One region of the Vibrio sp. 1F263 genome, then DNA from elsewhere that is predicted to be linked to it. Evidence: riboswitches for the same ligand, from Rfam matches in the RefSeq annotation. Region 1 holds a riboswitch; each other region holds the start of a gene.
What was found. Region 1 has a riboswitch for thiamine pyrophosphate ahead of thiC (phosphomethylpyrimidine synthase ThiC). Riboswitches for the same ligand answer to the same signal wherever they lie in the genome.
Positions count from the first base shown of each region.

Region 2: another riboswitch for thiamine pyrophosphate. It lies ahead of thiB (thiamine ABC transporter substrate binding subunit); the one in region 1 lies ahead of thiC (phosphomethylpyrimidine synthase ThiC).
Region 3: another riboswitch for thiamine pyrophosphate. It lies ahead of thiD (bifunctional hydroxymethylpyrimidine kinase/phosphomethylpyrimidine kinase); the one in region 1 lies ahead of thiC (phosphomethylpyrimidine synthase ThiC).

Region 1 covers NZ_JBGONI010000041.1:28,509-34,772, reverse strand. Annotated here, with positions in the region: gene ACED25_RS19900 (multicopper oxidase family protein) at 1-985, shown strand, start outside; gene crcB (fluoride efflux transporter CrcB) at 1,086-1,469, shown strand; TPP riboswitch at 1,532-1,630, shown strand; gene thiC (phosphomethylpyrimidine synthase ThiC) at 1,760-3,709, shown strand; gene ACED25_RS19885 (thiamine phosphate synthase) at 3,709-5,001, shown strand; gene ACED25_RS19880 (ThiF family adenylyltransferase) at 4,991-5,773, shown strand; gene thiS (sulfur carrier protein ThiS) at 5,770-5,979, shown strand; gene ACED25_RS19870 (thiazole synthase) at 5,982-6,264, shown strand, end outside.
Region 2 covers NZ_JBGONI010000022.1:32,883-39,146, forward strand. Annotated here, with positions in the region: gene mpl (UDP-N-acetylmuramate:L-alanyl-gamma-D-glutamyl-meso-diaminopimelate ligase) at 1-504, shown strand, start outside; gene ACED25_RS14570 (flavin prenyltransferase UbiX) at 542-1,165, shown strand; TPP riboswitch at 1,209-1,328, shown strand; gene thiB (thiamine ABC transporter substrate binding subunit) at 1,382-2,374, shown strand; gene thiP (thiamine/thiamine pyrophosphate ABC transporter permease ThiP) at 2,500-4,113, shown strand; gene thiQ (thiamine ABC transporter ATP-binding protein) at 4,113-4,817, shown strand; gene yjgA (ribosome biogenesis factor YjgA) at 4,961-5,485, opposite strand; gene pmbA (metalloprotease PmbA) at 5,604-6,264, shown strand, end outside.
Region 3 covers NZ_JBGONI010000002.1:232,978-239,241, forward strand. Annotated here, with positions in the region: gene tenA (thiaminase II) at 1-192, opposite strand, end outside; gene ACED25_RS02285 (ABC transporter substrate-binding protein) at 201-1,157, opposite strand; gene ACED25_RS02290 (ABC transporter permease) at 1,277-2,092, opposite strand; gene ACED25_RS02295 (ABC transporter ATP-binding protein) at 2,085-2,843, opposite strand; gene thiD (bifunctional hydroxymethylpyrimidine kinase/phosphomethylpyrimidine kinase) at 2,833-3,741, opposite strand; TPP riboswitch at 3,838-3,949, opposite strand; gene ACED25_RS02305 (DMT family transporter) at 4,048-4,965, opposite strand; gene ACED25_RS02310 (helix-turn-helix domain-containing protein) at 5,051-5,779, opposite strand; gene ACED25_RS02315 (DUF2999 family protein) at 6,024-6,264, opposite strand, start outside.

The DNA of each region.
Region 1 (6,264 bases):
TCACCCACATATGAATAGCGTTAAACAACTTGGTATGGGTTTAGTTGGCCTAATTATCGTAGAAGAAAGCACTCCCGTGCTGTTTGACGAAGAACACGCATTGATGCTTAAACATTGGCATATCGACAAGCAGGGTCAATGGAAAGACTTAATGATTCCTCGACTCAGTGCTCGTATGGGCACTCCTGGTGAGTGGAGTAGTGTTAATGGAGTTCATGAACCCGTATATCAGTTGAAGCAGTATGCCGCGACTAGACTGCGTATTGCTAATGTCGATAATACGATCACTTATCCTATTGCTATCGAAGGGGCTGAGGCTTGGGTGATTGCCATCGATGGTAACCCTGTGAAAACGCCTTACAAACTGACTCAACATAAAATTGGTCCAGGGATGCGTGTTGATATCGGACTGATCGCTCCTAAAGCTGGTGAGCGAGTTAACGTTCTCCAAATGAAGGGGCGTTTCCCTCTTTCTTTGTGTGAACTTGAAGTCGTAGATTCAGCATTTTCTCAAGAGCGAGTGTTACCATTATTACCATTGAATCCAGTACCTAACCTAGATCTTGCTAATGCTGAAGAGATCGATTTCGTGTTCGAGTGGGAGGGTGCGGTTTCACCTGTATCTGAAGATGGTAAATCGATGCCTAAATTTTGGCTTACTAATAAACGAGCGTGGGAGGGGATGAGCAAAGACAATATCCCTGAGCCGTTGGCGACTTTAGAGCTAGGTAAGACTTACATATTCGATCTTAAGAACGTCACTCAATATCATCACCCGATTCATATTCATGGTCATACATTCACTGTATTGGAACTTGATGGTAAAAAAATTGAAGAACCTTTCCATACCGATACTGTGTTACTTGGAAAGAATGGTCGAGCTAAAGCTGCATTTGTTGCCGACAACCCAGGACGTTGGATGTATCACTGTCATGTTATAGAACACATGAAAACGGGTTTAATGGGATATATCGAAGTTAAGTGACACCTGTAACGTTTAATATTTGCGCATGCATTCTTAGTTTCTACCCTCGCTTTTATCGGCGTTAAAGCTAGAATATAGGGATTATTGTTTGGGAGGATTCATGGGTCAGTTATCTATTTTAGGTTTTATTGCCATTGGTGGCGCATTTGGTGCTTGTTCGCGCTATTTGATTTCAGAGTTATGTGTGGTGATGCTAGGGCGTGGTTTTCCTTATGGTACGCTAACTGTTAACGTGATTGGCTCTTTAATTATGGGCTTACTCATCGCAGCGTTTGAGAATGAGATGGTTGCGACAGAACCATGGAGACAAATTATCGGTCTTGGTTTCCTTGGAGCACTGACTACATTTTCTACATTTTCGATGGATAACGTGCTTCTTATGCAGCAGGGTGCTTTCTTTAAGATGGGACTCAATGTGTTACTCAACGTGGTTCTCAGCATCTCAGCAGCATGGATCGGCTTCCAACTTTTGATAAAGTCTTAAAACTTTCTTACGATTTGTTAACAACTCGGCTTGGTTTATCCAAGCCGTTTTTATATACTCGATCGAACTTGTCGGAGTGCCATATGGCTGAGACCGTTAACTCGGGATCCGTTGAACCTGATCAGGCTAATACCTGCGAAGGGAACAAGAGTAGATATCTAACTAGAATCCCTCTAGAGATCTATCTCCAGATCACAACTGTATTTCTTACCGTGATCCCTCTTGTAGCATCTAATCCGTCAAGCATTTTTATCCCTATAAATAATGGCTAAAAGCCAAGGAAAAATGCTATGTCGAGTCGTAAACAAGCAAGACTGGAAGCGAAGAATTTCATCGATTCTTTATCCGTACAACCTTATCCAAATTCAAAAAAAGCTTATATCCAAGGATCTCGAGAAGATATTCAAGTCCCTGTACGAGAAATATCACTCGCTGATAGCCTTGTCGGTGGTAGCAAAAAAGAGCCTGTATTCGAACCTAATGTACCCATTCAAGTTTACGATACCTCAGGTGTTTATACTGACCCGACACATCAAATAGACCTGTATAGTGGCCTTCCTAAGTTGCGTGAGCAATGGATTGATGAGCGTGGTGATACGGAACTGTTAGACGATGTAAGCTCTGTTTACACTAAAGAACGTTTAGAAGATGAAACTCTAGACGACCTTCGTTACGGCAACCTACCTAGAATTCGTCGCGCGACTGGCGATCAATGTGTTACTCAGCTGCACTATGCTCGTCAGGGGATTATCACTCCTGAGATGGAGTACATTGCTATACGTGAGAACATGGGACGTCAGAAGTTTGCTGATGAGCAGCTTAACCACCAACATCCTGGCCATAACTTTGGCGCAAACCTGCCGAAAGAAATTACTCCTGAGTTCGTGCGTAAAGAGGTTGCTGAAGGTCGAGCTATTATCCCTTCAAACATCAACCACCCAGAATCAGAACCGATGATTATTGGTCGTAACTTCTTAGTGAAGGTGAACGCTAATATCGGTAACTCTTCAGTAAGCTCTTCGATTGAAGAAGAAGTTGAGAAGTTAGTATGGTCAACTCGCTGGGGTGGCGATACCGTAATGGACCTTTCTACCGGCCGTAATATTCACGAGACTCGCGAATGGATCTTACGTAACAGCCCTGTACCAATCGGTACGGTTCCTATGTATCAAGCTCTTGAAAAAGTGAATGGCGTTGCGGAAGACCTTAACTGGGAAGTGATGCGCGATACTTTGATTGAACAAGCAGAGCAGGGTGTTGATTACTTCACTATCCACGCAGGTTTGTTGCTTCGCTACGTTCCGATGACGGCCAAACGAGTGACCGGCATTGTTTCTCGTGGTGGTTCTATTATCGCGAAATGGTGTCTTGCACATCACCAAGAGAGCTTCCTATATACACACTTCCGCGAGATCTGTGAGATCTGTGCGAAGTATGATGTGGCCCTGTCATTAGGTGATGGCTTGCGTCCAGGCTCTATTGCAGATGCCAATGATGAGGCTCAATTCTCGGAGTTACGTACTCTAGGTGAGTTGACTAAAGTCGCTTGGGAATACGACGTTCAGGTGATCATTGAAGGCCCAGGTCATGTGCCAATGCACCTAATCAAAGAGAATATGGATGAGCAGTTAGAACACTGCCATGAAGCGCCTTTCTATACATTAGGTCCACTGACGACAGATATTGCTCCTGGTTACGACCATATTACCTCTGGTATTGGCGCGGCCATGATTGGTTGGTACGGCTGTGCGATGCTCTGTTATGTAACCCCTAAAGAGCATCTCGGCTTACCAAACAAAGAAGATGTGAAGACCGGCCTGATTACTTACAAGCTAGCTGCACACGCTGCTGACCTTGCGAAAGGGCACCCAGGCGCACAAATCCGAGATAATGCATTATCTAAAGCACGTTTTGAATTCCGTTGGGAAGACCAATTTAATCTAGCTTTAGACCCTGAAACAGCACGTTCTTTCCATGATGAAACTCTGCCACAAGAATCCGGTAAGGTTGCTCACTTCTGCTCAATGTGTGGACCTAAATTCTGCTCGATGAAGATCTCTCAGGAAGTCCGAGAGTATGCGAAAGACACCGAACAAGTGGCCGCGGATCAGGCTATCGAGATTAAGATGCTAGATAATCCGCTGGAAGGGATGCGTCAGAAATCACAAGAGTTCCGTGATACTGGCTCTGAACTTTACCACCCTGCAGTAGGTGCAAAAGAAGCTCAATTAGAGGAATAATGACAGTGAAGATACTCATCCCATCTCAAAATATTGAGTTAACGGGAGAGGTGCAGAACTGTCTATTGGTTGCTAAGCGACAAGGCTTGGCAACCGATGCAGTTGAGTTGGGTGTAAGCCCAACTCAATACTTCTCTATCGTTGACACTCAGCAGGCGTTATCTATTGGCTTTGCTCATGATGTTGATTCATTGGCGGAGTGTCAGCTAGCGAAACTGAACCACGTTGTTGATTACAGTAGTTCAGTCGCGCTAACTGACGTTTGTGATGCCTTTATACAAACTCCGAATACCATCTATGTCGGTGTCTCAGATGATTCAACTGTACTGGATATCTGGTCACACCGGGATGCTAATCGTGCTATCAAGAGTGAAACTACAGCTCATCAGGAGTTAGATAATCGCGGCCACTTTGCTTGGTTACTTACTTTGTTGGCTCTGGAATTCCCATTAGAGGACTCATTAGTTTTAGCTCGCGCATCGTCTAATGTTTCACGTGGAACATGGCCAGCACATTACCAAAACTTTCCAATTCCAGTTTTGGAAAATGAGCGACTGGATATTAGTGTTGGTTGGGCGCACCAAGGAACATCACTTTCGTTCCCTGAATTGAGCAAGAGTAGCCTAGGGCTATATCCTGTGGTTGATGATGTTGAGTGGATCGAAAGGTTGCTCAAGCTCGGAATCAACACTGTTCAACTACGTATTAAAAACCCTCAGCAAGTAGACTTAGAACAACAAGTTGCGCGATCAATCGAGCTTGGTCGAGAGCATAACGCTCAGGTTTTTATCAATGATTATTGGCAGCTTGCACTCAAGTATGACGCGTTTGGTGTTCATTTGGGGCAAGAGGATATTGAAGAATCAAACCTCTCACAGTTGAGCCAAGCAGGTATTAAGATCGGTCTCTCGACTCATGGCTATTACGAGTTGCTACGCATTGTTCAAATCAACCCTAGCTATATTGCGCTGGGACACATCTTCCCAACAACAACTAAACAGATGCCATCGAAACCTCAGGGTTTAATTCGTTTATCTCTGTATCAACAGCTGATTGATACTATCCCATACACAGAACAACTCATCGGTTATCCGACGGTTGCTATTGGCGGTATTGATCAATCGACAGCTGAGCAGGTGTGGGAGTGTGGGGTATCGAGCTTGGCGGTGGTACGTGCGATTACATTGGCGGAAGACCCACATAAAGTGATCGAATTTTTCGAAAAACTGATGGCACCTAAATCTCCAACTCTTAAGGAAGAGGTTATGCAGGAGCCTAGCTATGCTGAGTGACTTTGAATTCATTCGTTATCAACGACAAATTGCGTTACCTGAAGTGGGTGAGCAAGGGCAACGCAACCTACTAAATAGTCATGTGTTGATCATCGGTTGTGGTGGCTTAGGTAATGCTGCGGCTCTTTACCTGGCTGCTTCTGGTGTTGGAAAGATCGTGCTGGTCGATGATGATTGTGTCGATTCATCGAACCTGCAACGACAGGTCGCGTTCAGGGAAAATCAGTTAGGTTCGCCTAAGGTTGAAGCGTTGAAGCAACAATTGAGTGAGCTCAATGGTCGCAGCCAAGTAAGAACCATCAATCAACGAATGAGTGAAAGTCAGCTTGAGCTTGAAGTGATGCTAGCTGACTTAGTGTTGGATTGTACTGACAACTTCGAGTCACGCCAGCAGGTTAACCAAGCATGTTTCAGCGCGAAGACCCCTTTGATTTCTGGTTCTGCAATTGGCTGGAAAGGCCAGTTTATTGTATTTGATTATCAGAATCAGAAAGGGTGCTATCACTGCTTGTTCCCGTTCAGACATCATCCACAAACGACTCGTTGTAGCGATAGCGGCATCATAGGCCCAGTTGTTGGCACCATAGGTAACCTTCAAGCTTTGGCTGCTATTCAACGTCTAACTCGTGGTGAGTTTCAGGTCGCAACACACCAACTCAAACTGTTCGATGGCCAGACGATGAATTGGCAAAACCTTATGGTCACTCAAGATAATGAATGTCCTGTGTGCAGTGCGTCTGTAGTTAAGCATTTAGAAGAAGAAATCCAATGAGCCATATAACGATCTCGATAAACGAACAATCAGAACAAGTAGCACACTCGTCGTCTCTAGCGGACATTATCCAAGTTCTAGCATTACCTGATCTAGGTTGTGTGTTTGCAATCAATAATGCGGTTGTCCCGCGTAGCCAGTGGCAACAAACAGTCGTTAATGAAGGCGACGCTATATCTCTTTTCCAAGCCATTGCAGGAGGCTAACCATGTTAACTATCGCTGATAAGACGTTTCAATCTCGACTCTTCACTGGAACGGGTAAGTTCGCCAATAAGCAATTGATGGCGAGTGCTATCGAGGCTTCAGGTTCGCAATTGGCAACTATGGCGCTTAAGAGAGTTGATATTCGCTCTGAGCAAGACGACATTTTACAACCAATCATTGATGCTGGCGTGAACTTGCTACCGAATACCTCTGGGGCGAAGAGTGCAAAAGATGCCGTCTTTGCTGCGCATTTGGCTCGTGAAGCGCTAGGCACAAACTGGCTTA
Region 2 (6,264 bases), on a different contig from region 1:
ATGGCGATTGCAGCTGCGCGACATGTAGGGGTGACACCTGATTTAGCGTGTGAATCGTTGGCGAAGTTCATCAACACCAAACGTCGTCTAGAGTTTAAAGGCGAAGTGGCAGGCGTTTCTGTCTACGACGATTTTGCTCATCACCCAACGGCAATTGAATTTACGCTGGGCGGTTTACGTAATAAGGTCGACACGAAAAAAATAATTGCCGTTTTAGAGCCTCGTTCTGCCACAATGAAACGTGGAGTGCACAAAGAAACGCTGGCTGATTCGTTGAAGCAAGCGGATTCTACTTACTTATTCCAACCCGATAACATTGATTGGTCAGTACAAGACGTCGCCGATGCGTGTCACCAACCCGCGCACGTGAGTGATAACATGGATGCATTCGTTGCTAAAATTGTCTCTGAGGCACAAGCGGGTGACCAAATCTTGGTAATGAGTAATGGTGGCTTTGGTGGTATTCACCAGAAACTGTTGGATGGATTGGCACTCAAAGGTTAACGCATCCTCGACCTTATAATTTGAAGTAATTGAGAACATGACAAAACACGATAAAGCGATAACTCTGGCTTTCACTGGCGCATCCGGTGCGCCTTATGGCCTGCGTTTACTTGAATGCCTTTTGGCCGCCGATTATCAGGTCTACTTGCTGATATCATCGGCAGCGCGAGTGGTGTTGGCGACCGAGCATGAACTTAAGTTACCTGCTGGGCCAGATGCTGCGAAACAAGCTTTGGTTAAGCATTTAGATTGCGACCCAGAAAAGCTGGTGGTGTGTGGCAAAGATGATTGGTTCTCACCGGTTGCATCTGGTTCAGCAGCACCGAAGCAGATGGTGGTGTGTCCATGCTCTGCAGGAAGCTTGGCATCGATTGCTCATGGCCTATCAGATAACTTAATCGAGCGTGCAGCCGACGTGGTTATGAAAGAGCGAGGACAGTTGTTGTTGGTGGTTCGTGAGACGCCATTTTCTACGTTGCATTTAGAGAATATGCACAAACTCTCGACCATGGGCGTGACGATTATGCCTGCAGCTCCGGGTTTTTATCATCAACCTAAGTCGATTGAAGACCTGGTCGACTTTATGGTGGCACGTATTCTTGATCACCTTGGTATCGAGCAAGGTTTAGTGCCACGTTGGGGTTACGATCAACGTAATTGATCCAAACTTGATGGCTTATTGTTAAAAATCAAATTACAATCCTGAACACTCATCGGGGAGCGAACCATTCAAATAATGAATGCGAGCTGAGATCAAGCAGACACTTGGGACCCGTAAACCTGAACCAGATAATGCTGGCGTAGGAATTGAGTTAGGAACAACCTCTACCGTTCTCCTCCCTCAAACCTGTGCCGCTCAGACCATGGAGAGCGTCCAGTGAAATTAACATTAACAACTCTTGCTGTTACTACAGCCATCTCTTTTTCTGCCTTCGCAGCAGACAACACTTTAACTGTTTACACTTACGACTCTTTTGCTGCGGATTGGGGCCCTCGTCCTGCCGTTGAAAAAGCATTCGAAGAAAAGTGTGGTTGTGATGTGAATTTTGTCGCGTTAGAAGATGGTGTGTCTATTCTAAACCGCTTACGTCTTGAAGGTGGCAACAGCAAAGCTGACATCATTTTAGGCCTAGATAATAATCTCATGGCTGAAGCGAAATCTACAGGCTTATTGGCTGAGCACAGTGTTGATACATCATCTGTGACGCTTCCTAACGGTTGGAACGACAGTACCTTTGTTCCTTATGATTTTGGTTACTTTGCGTTTATCTATAACAAAGAGAAGCTAGCAAACCCGCCAAAGAGCCTGAAAGAACTGGTTGAGCAACGTGACGATCTTAAGGTTATCTATCAAGATCCACGTACATCAACACCAGGCCAAGGCATGATGCTATGGATGAAGTCGGTTTACGGTGATGAAGCAACTGCAGCATGGAAGAAGCTTGCTCAGAAAACGGTGACTGTGACTAAAGGTTGGTCTGAAGCTTACTCTATGTTCCTAGAAGGCGAGTCTGATTTAGTGTTGTCTTACACAACGTCTCCGGCTTATCACATCATTGCAGAAAGTGATTCTAAGTACGCAGCTGCAAGCTTTGAAGAAGGTCATTACACTCAAGTGGAAGTGGCAGCGAAGGTTAAAGGTAGCAAGAACGAAAAGCTTGCCGGTGAGTTTATGGCATTTATCTTAAGTGATGAGTTCCAATCGGCGATGCCTACTGGCAACTGGATGTACCCAGTGACCGATGTTGAGCTACCAAAAGGGTTCGAGCAACTTACGGTTCCTCAGAAAGCGCTAAGCTTCACACCAGAAGAGATCGCCGAGAAGCGTAAGCCTTGGATTCGTGAATGGCAGAATGCGCTTACTTTTTAACTTACGATTTAACTTATTATTTAGGAACATGAGTTTTCTAACGTACTTTTAAAAAACTAGCTTTCTGTATTTAAAGGTTCATTCGTTATGTTTGGAGTGAACCATTTACGGTAAAAAATCAATTTATGATAAAGAAAACACCTAAGGTCGGGGTTTGGGTTGCGATACTCATTACCACCTTCGTGGTTTCAGCAGTTGGGGCATTGCTTAGCAATGCCCCTTCTCTTGATATCAGCCAAGTATGGTCCGATCCTTACTATTGGCATGTAACGAAATTCAGTTTCTATCAAGCGACACTCTCAACGATGCTGAGTGTTGGCTTTGCTATACCTATTGCTCATGCTCTGTGTCGCAGACAATTTTTTGGACGGGCCTTGTTGTTAAGGCTGTTTGCTTCGACCTTGGTTTTGCCCGTATTAGTTGGCGTATTTGGTTTGCTAGCTATTTATGGAAACAGTGGTTGGTTAGCTAAATTTCTGGCGAACTTCGATATTAAACTGCCATTCTCGATTTATGGGTTGAATGGTATTTTGCTGGCGCACGTTTTCTTTAACCTGCCTTATGCTAGCCGTTTACTTTTACAAGCTTTAGATACCGTACCTGCCGAGCAGCATAAGCTGTGTGCTCATTTGGGTATGAGTCATTGGAACAAATTCAGATGGGTTGAATGGCCTCGCTTAAGACAGCAACTGCCACATGTGTGTGGTTTGGTCTTCATGCTGTGTTTTACCAGCTTTGCTACCGTGATGGCACTCGGCGGTGGACCTAAATCAACCACTATCGAACTCGCTATTTATCAGGCGATTAAATTCGACTTTGACCTGCAGGCTGGTGCCTTGCTCGCGATATGGCAAATGCTGCTGTGTGGTATGCTAGCTGTGAGCATTCAACGCCTATCGAAACCTATTTCAGTGACAGCCAGTCAATTGTCGGAAGAGAAATATTTGGTTAAGGATAGCTCGTGGTCAAAAGCTTGGGATAGCTTTTGGATCATCACCGTCTCAATGCTGGTATTGCCGCCATTAGCTATGGTTATCGTCAGTGGCATTAACTCGCAGGCATTAATCGTACTGAGCAGCGAGCCGTTTTGGGCTGCGTTAATGACCTCGGTTAAAGTCGCGTCATTAGCAAGTGTTATCGCGGTTGGTATTGGTATCGCCATACTGCTGACTAGTCGAGCATGGCGCTTACAGAATAAGAATTTTCGAGCCGATAAAATCGAGCTGATTGGCACTATTATCTTAGTTACTCCCGGGCTTGTGATCAGTACGGGGCTCTTCTTATTACTGCGTTCATTCACCGATGTTTTCAGCTTAGCTTTCTTTATCGTGATTGCAGTAAACAGTTTAATGGCGCTTCCTTACGTAATTAAAACCTTGGCTCAACCTATGCTGCATTTGTCTCAGCAGTATCAGTATGTGTGCGCAAGTTTGGGAATGACTGGTTTCACGCGTTTTAGGCTAGTGGAGTGGCGTGCATTGCGAACACCGATGGCACAAGCTTTCTCGATCAGCTTTATGTTAGCAATGGGTGACTTAAGTGCGATTGCTTTGTTTGGTAGCCAAGATTTTAGAACTCTGCCTTTGTACCTATTCCAATTATTAGGCAGCTATCAAATGGAAGCCGCAGCTGTGGTTTCCGTGAGCTTACTGTTACTGAGTGTTGGCAGCTTTAGCCTGATTGAATTTTTATTTACTCGAAGATCTAAGCTCGATGCTAAAGAGTTGAGGAACCGATGATGTTAGTGATGAAAGATGTGGACTACCACTATCACAGAGAGTTGTTTTGCTTTGATTTTCAAGCTGAGCAGGGCGATATTGTTGCGCTGATGGGGCCAAGTGGCGCAGGTAAATCAACGCTGTTGGCATTGGTTGCTGGGTTTATTGAGCCCACTTCGGGTGAGATCTCTGTAGCGGGACAATCACTGATTGGCAAAGAAGCACATCAGCGTCCATTAGCGATGTTGTTTCAAGAGCACAATTTGTTTGCCCATCTCACCGTACGTGAAAATATTGGCTTAGGCTTGCATCCAGGGTTAAAGCTGACGGCAACCCAAAAGCATGAAGTCGAACAGGCCGCTGCACAAGTGGGTGTCTCTGAGTATTTAGATAGATTGCCTGAGCACTTATCGGGCGGTCAACGTCAGCGTGTCGCGTTAGCTCGATGCTTTGTTCAGCCTCATGATATTTGGTTGCTTGATGAGCCTTTCTCTGCGCTTGACCCTTTGCTTCGTGAGGAAATGCTTAACCTTGTTAGGCGATTAGCCGCCGAGCGAAACATTACGGTATTGATGGTTACTCACCACTTAGGTGATGCACGCAGTATCGCAAATAAGTTCGTTTTTGTAGAGCTAGGTAAGGTGTTGGTTGCAGACTCGATAGAGACACTGACGGCTGAACATCCACAGCAAGAGCTAAGCTCGTTTGTTAAAGCGGGTGAATGATAATTTTTTCACTCCTGTGAGTACTTCTTAATATTGAGTACTTATTGATATTGAGAGCTTCTTGATATCGAGTGCGTCAAAAACAAAAAGACCTAGCATGCGCTAGGTCTTTTATTATCTTTCTGATTAAAGGGCGGCGAAGATTAGTCGCCTAGCTTTAGCTCTTTTAAGATTTGGAATATTTCACGAGAAGACTTAGCCGGTTTATTTGCCGCTTTCTCTTTGTTAGCTTGACGAGCGAGCTGACGAAGACGTTGACGGTCAGCTTCCGGGTACATTTCCATAACGTCTGAAATGGCCGCATCGCCTTCTGCAACAACACGATCACGCAGTTGTTCTAGTTTGTGCAGTTCAACTGTTGCTTGAGAGTGTTTGTTGCGAATCTTATCTAAAGCCGCTTGAATTGGCTCTGGATCGACACTGCGCATTACTTTACCAATGTATTGAAGTTGACGGCGCTTCGCTTCATTTTTAAAGCGTTGTGCATCTTTAATCGCTTGTGCCAAATCTTCAGACAGCGGAAATTTGTCTAATACAGAAGGCTTTAGGTCAACAAGCTCTTCTCCCAGCTTTTGCAGGGCGTCCATGTCCGTTTTCATTTCTGTCTTACTTACCCAGATGATTTCTTCTTCTGGTTCCCATGGGGCTTTTTGGTTTTTGCGAGCCATCTTTTCTGCCTATGTCACTATCTCAAACGAATATATTGCCTATTTTAGCAAGAATCTTGGGGAGAAAGCGAAATTCTTGTTATCCTACGTAATATTGACCTAAAAAATTAGAATAGATATGGATGTAAAACAGCAAGTCGCCCAACAACGAGTTGAGCTAGAAGCCGCAGTAGCTAAAGCGTTGGATATGGCATCAGTGAGTGCAGACGCCGCTGAGGTTGCTATTACTAAGTCAACGGGTTTAAGTGTTTCAACACGTATGTGTGAAGTGGAAAACGTTGAATTTAATAGTGATGGTGCTCTAGGTATTACTGTTTACCGCGGCCAGAAAAAAGGCAGCGCATCTACATCTGATCTGAGTGAAAAGGCAATTGCTCAAACAGTAGCGGCTGCGCTTGATATCGCTCAGTACACTTCTGAAGACCCATTTGCAGGTCCTGCCGCAAAAGAATACATGGTAAAAGAAATTCCAGATTTGGATCTTTTCCACCCTGATGAACCAAACCCTGACTATGCCGCTGAGATTGCAATTGCTGCTGAGAAGCAAGCGCTAGCTTATAGCGACAAGATCAAACAGAGTGATGGCGCAAGCTACGACAGCCATTATGGCGTTAAGGTTTATGGTAACAGCCATGGCTTACTAGCCAGCTACGCTTCAAGTCGCCATAGCACGAGCTGCTGTGTGATTGGACAAGGCGCTAACGGTGAGATGGAGCGAGACTACAGCTACACCGTTGCACGTCACCGTGATGAGCTATGGACGCCTGAGCGCGTAGGTC
Region 3 (6,264 bases), on a different contig from region 1:
CAAGGTTTTTGCCTTGTAAATCGCCAACGCATAAGCGCGGGCATACTGTTTTAAGAACAGAAAATCTTGCTTCAAGTAATGCAGAAAACACGGCTGAGCGAGAGTGCCGTTTGCCAGCGTTTTAACAAAATCATGCTCAGTGTAGTCTTGCCAATCTTGCTGACAAGCTTGGATTAAGTCTTGGTATTTCATGAGATTCCTTAGTCAAAAGTCGGTACGTAATCTGCGGCTTTTGGTAGTGATTTGATAATGCCTTTGTCGAACATGAACTGCGCGTAATCGTCGTAACGTTTCAGGTCAACTGCAGAAGGGCGAAGCGCAAAACGAGTCAGCGTGTCGTTCCATGCGCGTTGGTTAAGTTCGTTGTTCAACGTATCTGGTGAATACGCCACAAACTCACTCCATGAATCTTGTGGATGGTTCACAATGTAAGTCGTTGCTTGCTCAAGTGCTTTGTTGAACGCTTTGATCGCTTCGTCGTCGTGTTTCTTTGCGTTCGCCACAAAGATCAGCTCGTCGTAAGCGGGCACACCGTGCTCTTCTGGGAAGAATGCTTTCGCTTTAAAACCTTCAAGTGCTAACTGGTTGGTTTCGAAGTTACGTAAGCCACCCCAAATTGCATCTACCTTACCCGATGCTAATGAAGACGACAGTGCCCAACCGACATTGATGGTTTGCACGTCTGTAAACGCAACATTTTCTTGAGCTAGCATGGTGCCGATAGTCGCTTCTTCGTTACCCGCAATCGCAATACCGATCTTTTTGCCTTTCAGATCCGCTAGTGAATCGTTCTTGCCATTATCCAAAACCATCAACGTATTCAATGGTGTTGCGATAAGAGTAGATGCACGAACGAGAGGCAAACCTGCCGCTACATCCATGGTTAAACTTGGTTGGTAAGTTACCGCTAAATCGACCTTACCGGCAGCAACCAATTTTGCTGGCGTGCTTGGGTCGGCTGGCTCTTGGATTTCAACCTCTAAGCCTTGGTCAGCAAAGTAGCCACGCTCTTGAGCAATCACAATTGGGCCGTGGTTCGGGTTCACAAACCAATCCAACATCAGTGTCAGTTTCTTTTGTTCAGAATCCGCCAATGCATGACCTGAAACTAGCGAAGCAAGCAGTGCCACTGCACCTACCAATTTGGTATTTTTCATAGTTAACCTTTCCTTTTGAATATTATTGTTGTGTGTATCGAGCTAATTTTTAACGAAGTTTGGTTCAGATAAATAGCGTGAGCGAAGCTTTATTAAACAAAGCGTTATTGAGCGAACCATCATTGGTTTTCCCAAGGGATAGCTTTTTTGAGTAACTTGTCTGTGATGAAGTAGAGCGAGATAGACAGCACCGCCAAGATGAATAAGGCCGCAAACATTTCATCAATGATCATGCGTGCGTTGGCTTGCAGCATTAGGTAACCCAGCCCTTCACTCGAACCGACCCACTCGCCGACAACCGCACCAATTGGGGCAATAACCACAGCCACACGAATGCCAGACGCCAGTGTTGGCAGCGCAGCAGGCAGTTGGATATAACGCAACAATTGCCATTTCGATGCACCCATGGTCTTAGCAAGATCAAGATAACCCGTCGGTGTATTACGCAGGCCGTCGTAACAACAAGTGGTCACGGGGAAGAAGATAATGATCGCCGCCATCACCACTTTTGACGCGATGCCATAACCAAGCCACAGCATCAATACTGGCGCAATCGCAAACACAGGGATCGCTTGGCTAGCAATCAAGATAGGCAACAACCAGCGTTTCAGCGGTTCGAACATCAACATCTGTAGGGCGAAAAACAGCCCCATGGATAAACCGAGCAATAGACCAAGTAAGATCTCCTGCGCAGTCACCCAAGTGTGTTTAAGTAACACATCGTAGCGTTCAATCAGTTTTAAAAAGACTTCTGCAGGCGCTGGCAGAATGAAGCTAGGCATCTCGAAGATAACCACCACCAATTGCCATAAACCTAGAATCACAGCACTGCTGATCAGCAAACGCATAACGGGATTCATCTGACGAGGGCGCTTAGTCGTGATCTGTGTGTTAGCTGAACGGATCACAGCTTCGCTTCGTGTTAGGTCATTCATAATCACGCTCCAACTGATCTAAGATCGCTTGTTGCAGCTCAGCACATTCACCGTCTAACACTCTTGGTGTGGCCGTATTAGGCACAGACAGTGATTGTGCATTCGCAGGTGTGCCTTGCAACACATACAAATTATCCGCCAAACGCACCGCTTCTTGTGGATCATGAGTAATCAACACAACGGTTTTATCTCTTAACAGTTCACACGCTAAGCTCTGTAACTTGTGTCTTGTTACCGCATCCAGCGCAGAGAACGGTTCGTCCATCAGCACAACAGGCTTGTCTTGCATTAAGGTTCGAGCCAAAGCAACACGCTGACGCATGCCGCCAGACAACTGATCCGGCATCGCATTCGCGTAATCAGCCAAACCAACCGCAGCTAACAACTCTAGTGCTTGATTGGTTTGCTGTGCTTTATCAAAAGCTGGATTTTGAAAACGATGACTTAGGCAAACATTGTCGATAACCGACAACCATGGCAGTAACAAGTCTTGCTGTGCCATGTATGCGATGCGATCCGTTAAAGGCAATTCATCAGACGTTGCCAATGTGCCCTGCCACTCCACCTTGTCGTCCAGCAAGCCTGCCAGATAACGCAATACCGTGGTTTTTCCGCAGCCACTTCGACCTAGCAATACCGTCCACTTACCTGCGTTTAAGCTAAGCGACAACCCAGATAAGGTCGCGTGCTCACTGTCGTTATAACGTAAGGAAGCATTGCTGAGTTGAACACCAACCGTATTAACGGACATTACCGTGTCCAGCGAAGAAGTGATTTACCGGGCCATGACCTTGACCAACTTGCAACTCATCAGCATGAGCAATCGCGCGAGAAATGTATTGTTTGCCTAGGTCAACAGCTTCTGCCAGCGTGTTGCCCTGAGCCAAGAAAGAAGCAATGGCAGATGAAAGCGTACAGCCCGTGCCGTGGGTGTTTTTAGTCGGGAAACGCTTCGCGCTAATCAATGCAGACGTCGTCGGGAGAATCAGTAAATCGTTACTGTTCTCATCTTTCTCCAGGTGGCCACCTTTCAAGAGAACGGCTTTAGCACCCAGTGCGCGTAAGTCTTCAATCATGCCCTGCATTTCAGCTTCGCTTTCAGGTACTGGCTTGCCTGTTAATGCAGCACCTTCTGGTAAGTTAGGAGTAATGATATCTGCCAGCGGAATCAGCTCTTGTTTCAGCGTGGTGATAGCCGAGTTTTCTAACAGCAGATCACCACTTGTCGCGACCATGACAGGGTCAATCACTAAGTATTTAGGTCGGTACTGCTTAATTTTGTCTGCAACGACTTTGATGATTTGCGAATCAGCCAACATGCCGACTTTTACTGCCACGATATTGAGATCAGTAAAAACCGCATCTAACTGGCTAGCGACATGGTCGAGTGGAATAGGAAAAATGGCTGACACGCCTTGAGTGTTCTGGGAAGTGATCGCGGTAATCACAGAACAAGCAAAACTACCGGTAGCAGACATGGCTTTAATATCCGCTTGGATACCTGCACCGCCGCCACTGTCTGAGCCTGCGATAGTCAATACAATCGGAGTATTCGTGCGAATCGTGTCTTCAGCAGAGTGCTGCTGTGTTGAGGATTTTGGAGTTGAGGCTTTTGGCGTTAAATCTTTTGAAATAGAACTGTGTGTCATTGTCGCTCCTACTATCTTACAAGACGCAGGAGAACGAACACTGATCGAAGGAGAAGTCGCATTAGGCTCATGAAAGTTTTCATGGGTGCAGACGTAGATCGAGTGCTTATAGTTCCCTACGCCAGTGTTAACTGAATCAGGTTCAACGGGTCTCGACTAACGATCTCAGCAAACACCAAATAAGGTATGTGCCCCCCGACTATTGATAGCGATAGTAACAGCACTCTCACAACTGAGATACTCATTTTATTCAATTATACTAATTACGCATGAATAAATTTCAATTAGGCAAAACAAAACAAATACTTATAACGTTCCTTTAGATGGCTTCGACTGTACAAACAAGCACAGCACAATCAGAGACATACCTAACCAGCCTGTAAAAGGAATCAGCTCACCGACAACACAGACGGCAAGCACCGCTGCGACTACTGGTTCAAACAAGGTCAGCAGATTGGCACTGCTCGCGGTCACGTGGCGTAAACCAAAACTGAACGCGATATAGCCCAAGCATTGTGGAATTAACGTCAGATAACTGATGACGAATACGTTGGTCTGTGAGGAAAACAGGTTATCACCAGTAAACCAGAGCGTTGGCAGCAACAGCATCGCACCAAGGCCAAAAATACTGCCCATCGCTGCTTGTGACTTAATCCCTTTATCGATCAGTGCTTTTGTCGCCCAAGAATAAATGGCGTAACACAACCCAGCGACCAGACCTAAGCCAATACCTAACAGCTTGAGATCATCACCGGATTCATTCGCCGATGAAGGTTCTGAAAACACCAACAACCCAATACCTACCACACCAATCGCAAAGCTAGTGAGCCAACGTCGGTCAATATTACTCTTTTTGCTAATCAGACACTCTAGCAATGCGGAAAAGAAAGGTGCGGTAGCAATCGAAACCACGGTACCAATCGCCACGCCTGATAATTTCATTGAAGAATAGAAAGCTAAAGGATAGACCGCCAAAGCCAAAGCGCTCACTGTCAACAGCTTCTTGTTCTGCATAAGTTTGTCGAAAGCGAATAGGATTTTTCGATACGCCAAGCCCGCTTGTATTAGGCCACCGACGCCCATAGAAAAAGCGCCAATTGCTAATGGGCTTAGATCAGGAGCAAAACTTGCGGCGGTGCCTGTCGTGCCCCATAAAATAGAAGCAAACAAGATGGCTAAAGTGCCCGTTTGGAATTCGTTAACGCGATTGATGGCAAGATTCATTTCTATTACCCAATTTTCAGTTCTGAAATAGATAATAGTGAAGATGCCTTAAAATTAGTTTGCAGAACGGACGCTATTGTTGTTTCTAAAGACTCTCTTTCATTGAGCCCAGAAACGCCCTTGGTGACATCCCAGAGTGCAGAGAGAAGCGACGACTGAAAGCAGAAACATCACTATAACCCACGTTTTCAGCAATCAATTGAACCGGTAAATCGGTATGGGTTAACAGGGCTTGAGCTTTCTCCATACGATAGCGAGTGATGTATTTAAGCGCACTGATGCCCAAGCACTCTTTGAAGCGTTTTTTGAATTGAGTGGGACTCAAACAGGCCGTTTCTGCAAGTTGTGAAATAGAGAGAGGTTGGGCGTAATTATCCGCTATCAGCCTTTGTACCGTACGGATTCTTGGGTCGATACTCTTGCTGACTTGTTGTTGCTCTAACAGCAATGAAAACACATCCAAAACTGATGACTCAATGCCACTATCGACCTGATATTCCAACTGCTTCTCAACAAACAATAAGAAGCTCATCAAAGGTGGCGTTATCGTGAAAACCGAGAGCTCATGCTCTAACAAGTGCTGCGGCAACTCCGCCATATCCGCGACAATAAACCGCGCGGCTTCATCCGCCTTAAACGCATGCGCTGTGGTTACCGGAATCACCACACATTCTCCCACGGCCACTTTGCCGACATACCCCACCATTTCAATATTAATACTGCCTTGGATCGGCAATACCAATTGATGATGGTCATCATGAGCATGGGTATTAAATTGCTTGGTGTAAGATCGAATGCTTAAGCTAGATTTCATAATCAACGCCGGAGTAGATCGGTTCAGAACGAGTTAAAACACGAAACTACATGATTTGAACAAATGAGTCACTTCGGGTTGGCATTTGTTAGTACCCTAACCTATTCTAATGGCGATCAAAAAAGCCGCTCAAGCATCAATCACAATGCTCAAACGGCTTTTTATTAGAGTCTAATTAGCGCTGCCAAGAGCCGTTAGCCAAACCGGCTATCGCTCATGAGCTCAATCGCCATATCACACTCGATTATTTTTGAAGTTGCTCTTTAGCCGCTTCAACCTTAGAAAAATCTAGGTCAAGCTCTTCAACTGCTTCTTTGATTAGCGCAGGGTTTTGCATTACCTGACCCATCAGCATTTGAAGTTTGTCTTGAGGTAAACCAAGTTGGCTGATTGTCGCCATTGCTGCAAGAGGGTTCTCTGTCAACGTCTTGAATATCTCGCTGATCTGCTCGTCGCTAATATTGTTCTCTTTCAACATTGCTAAA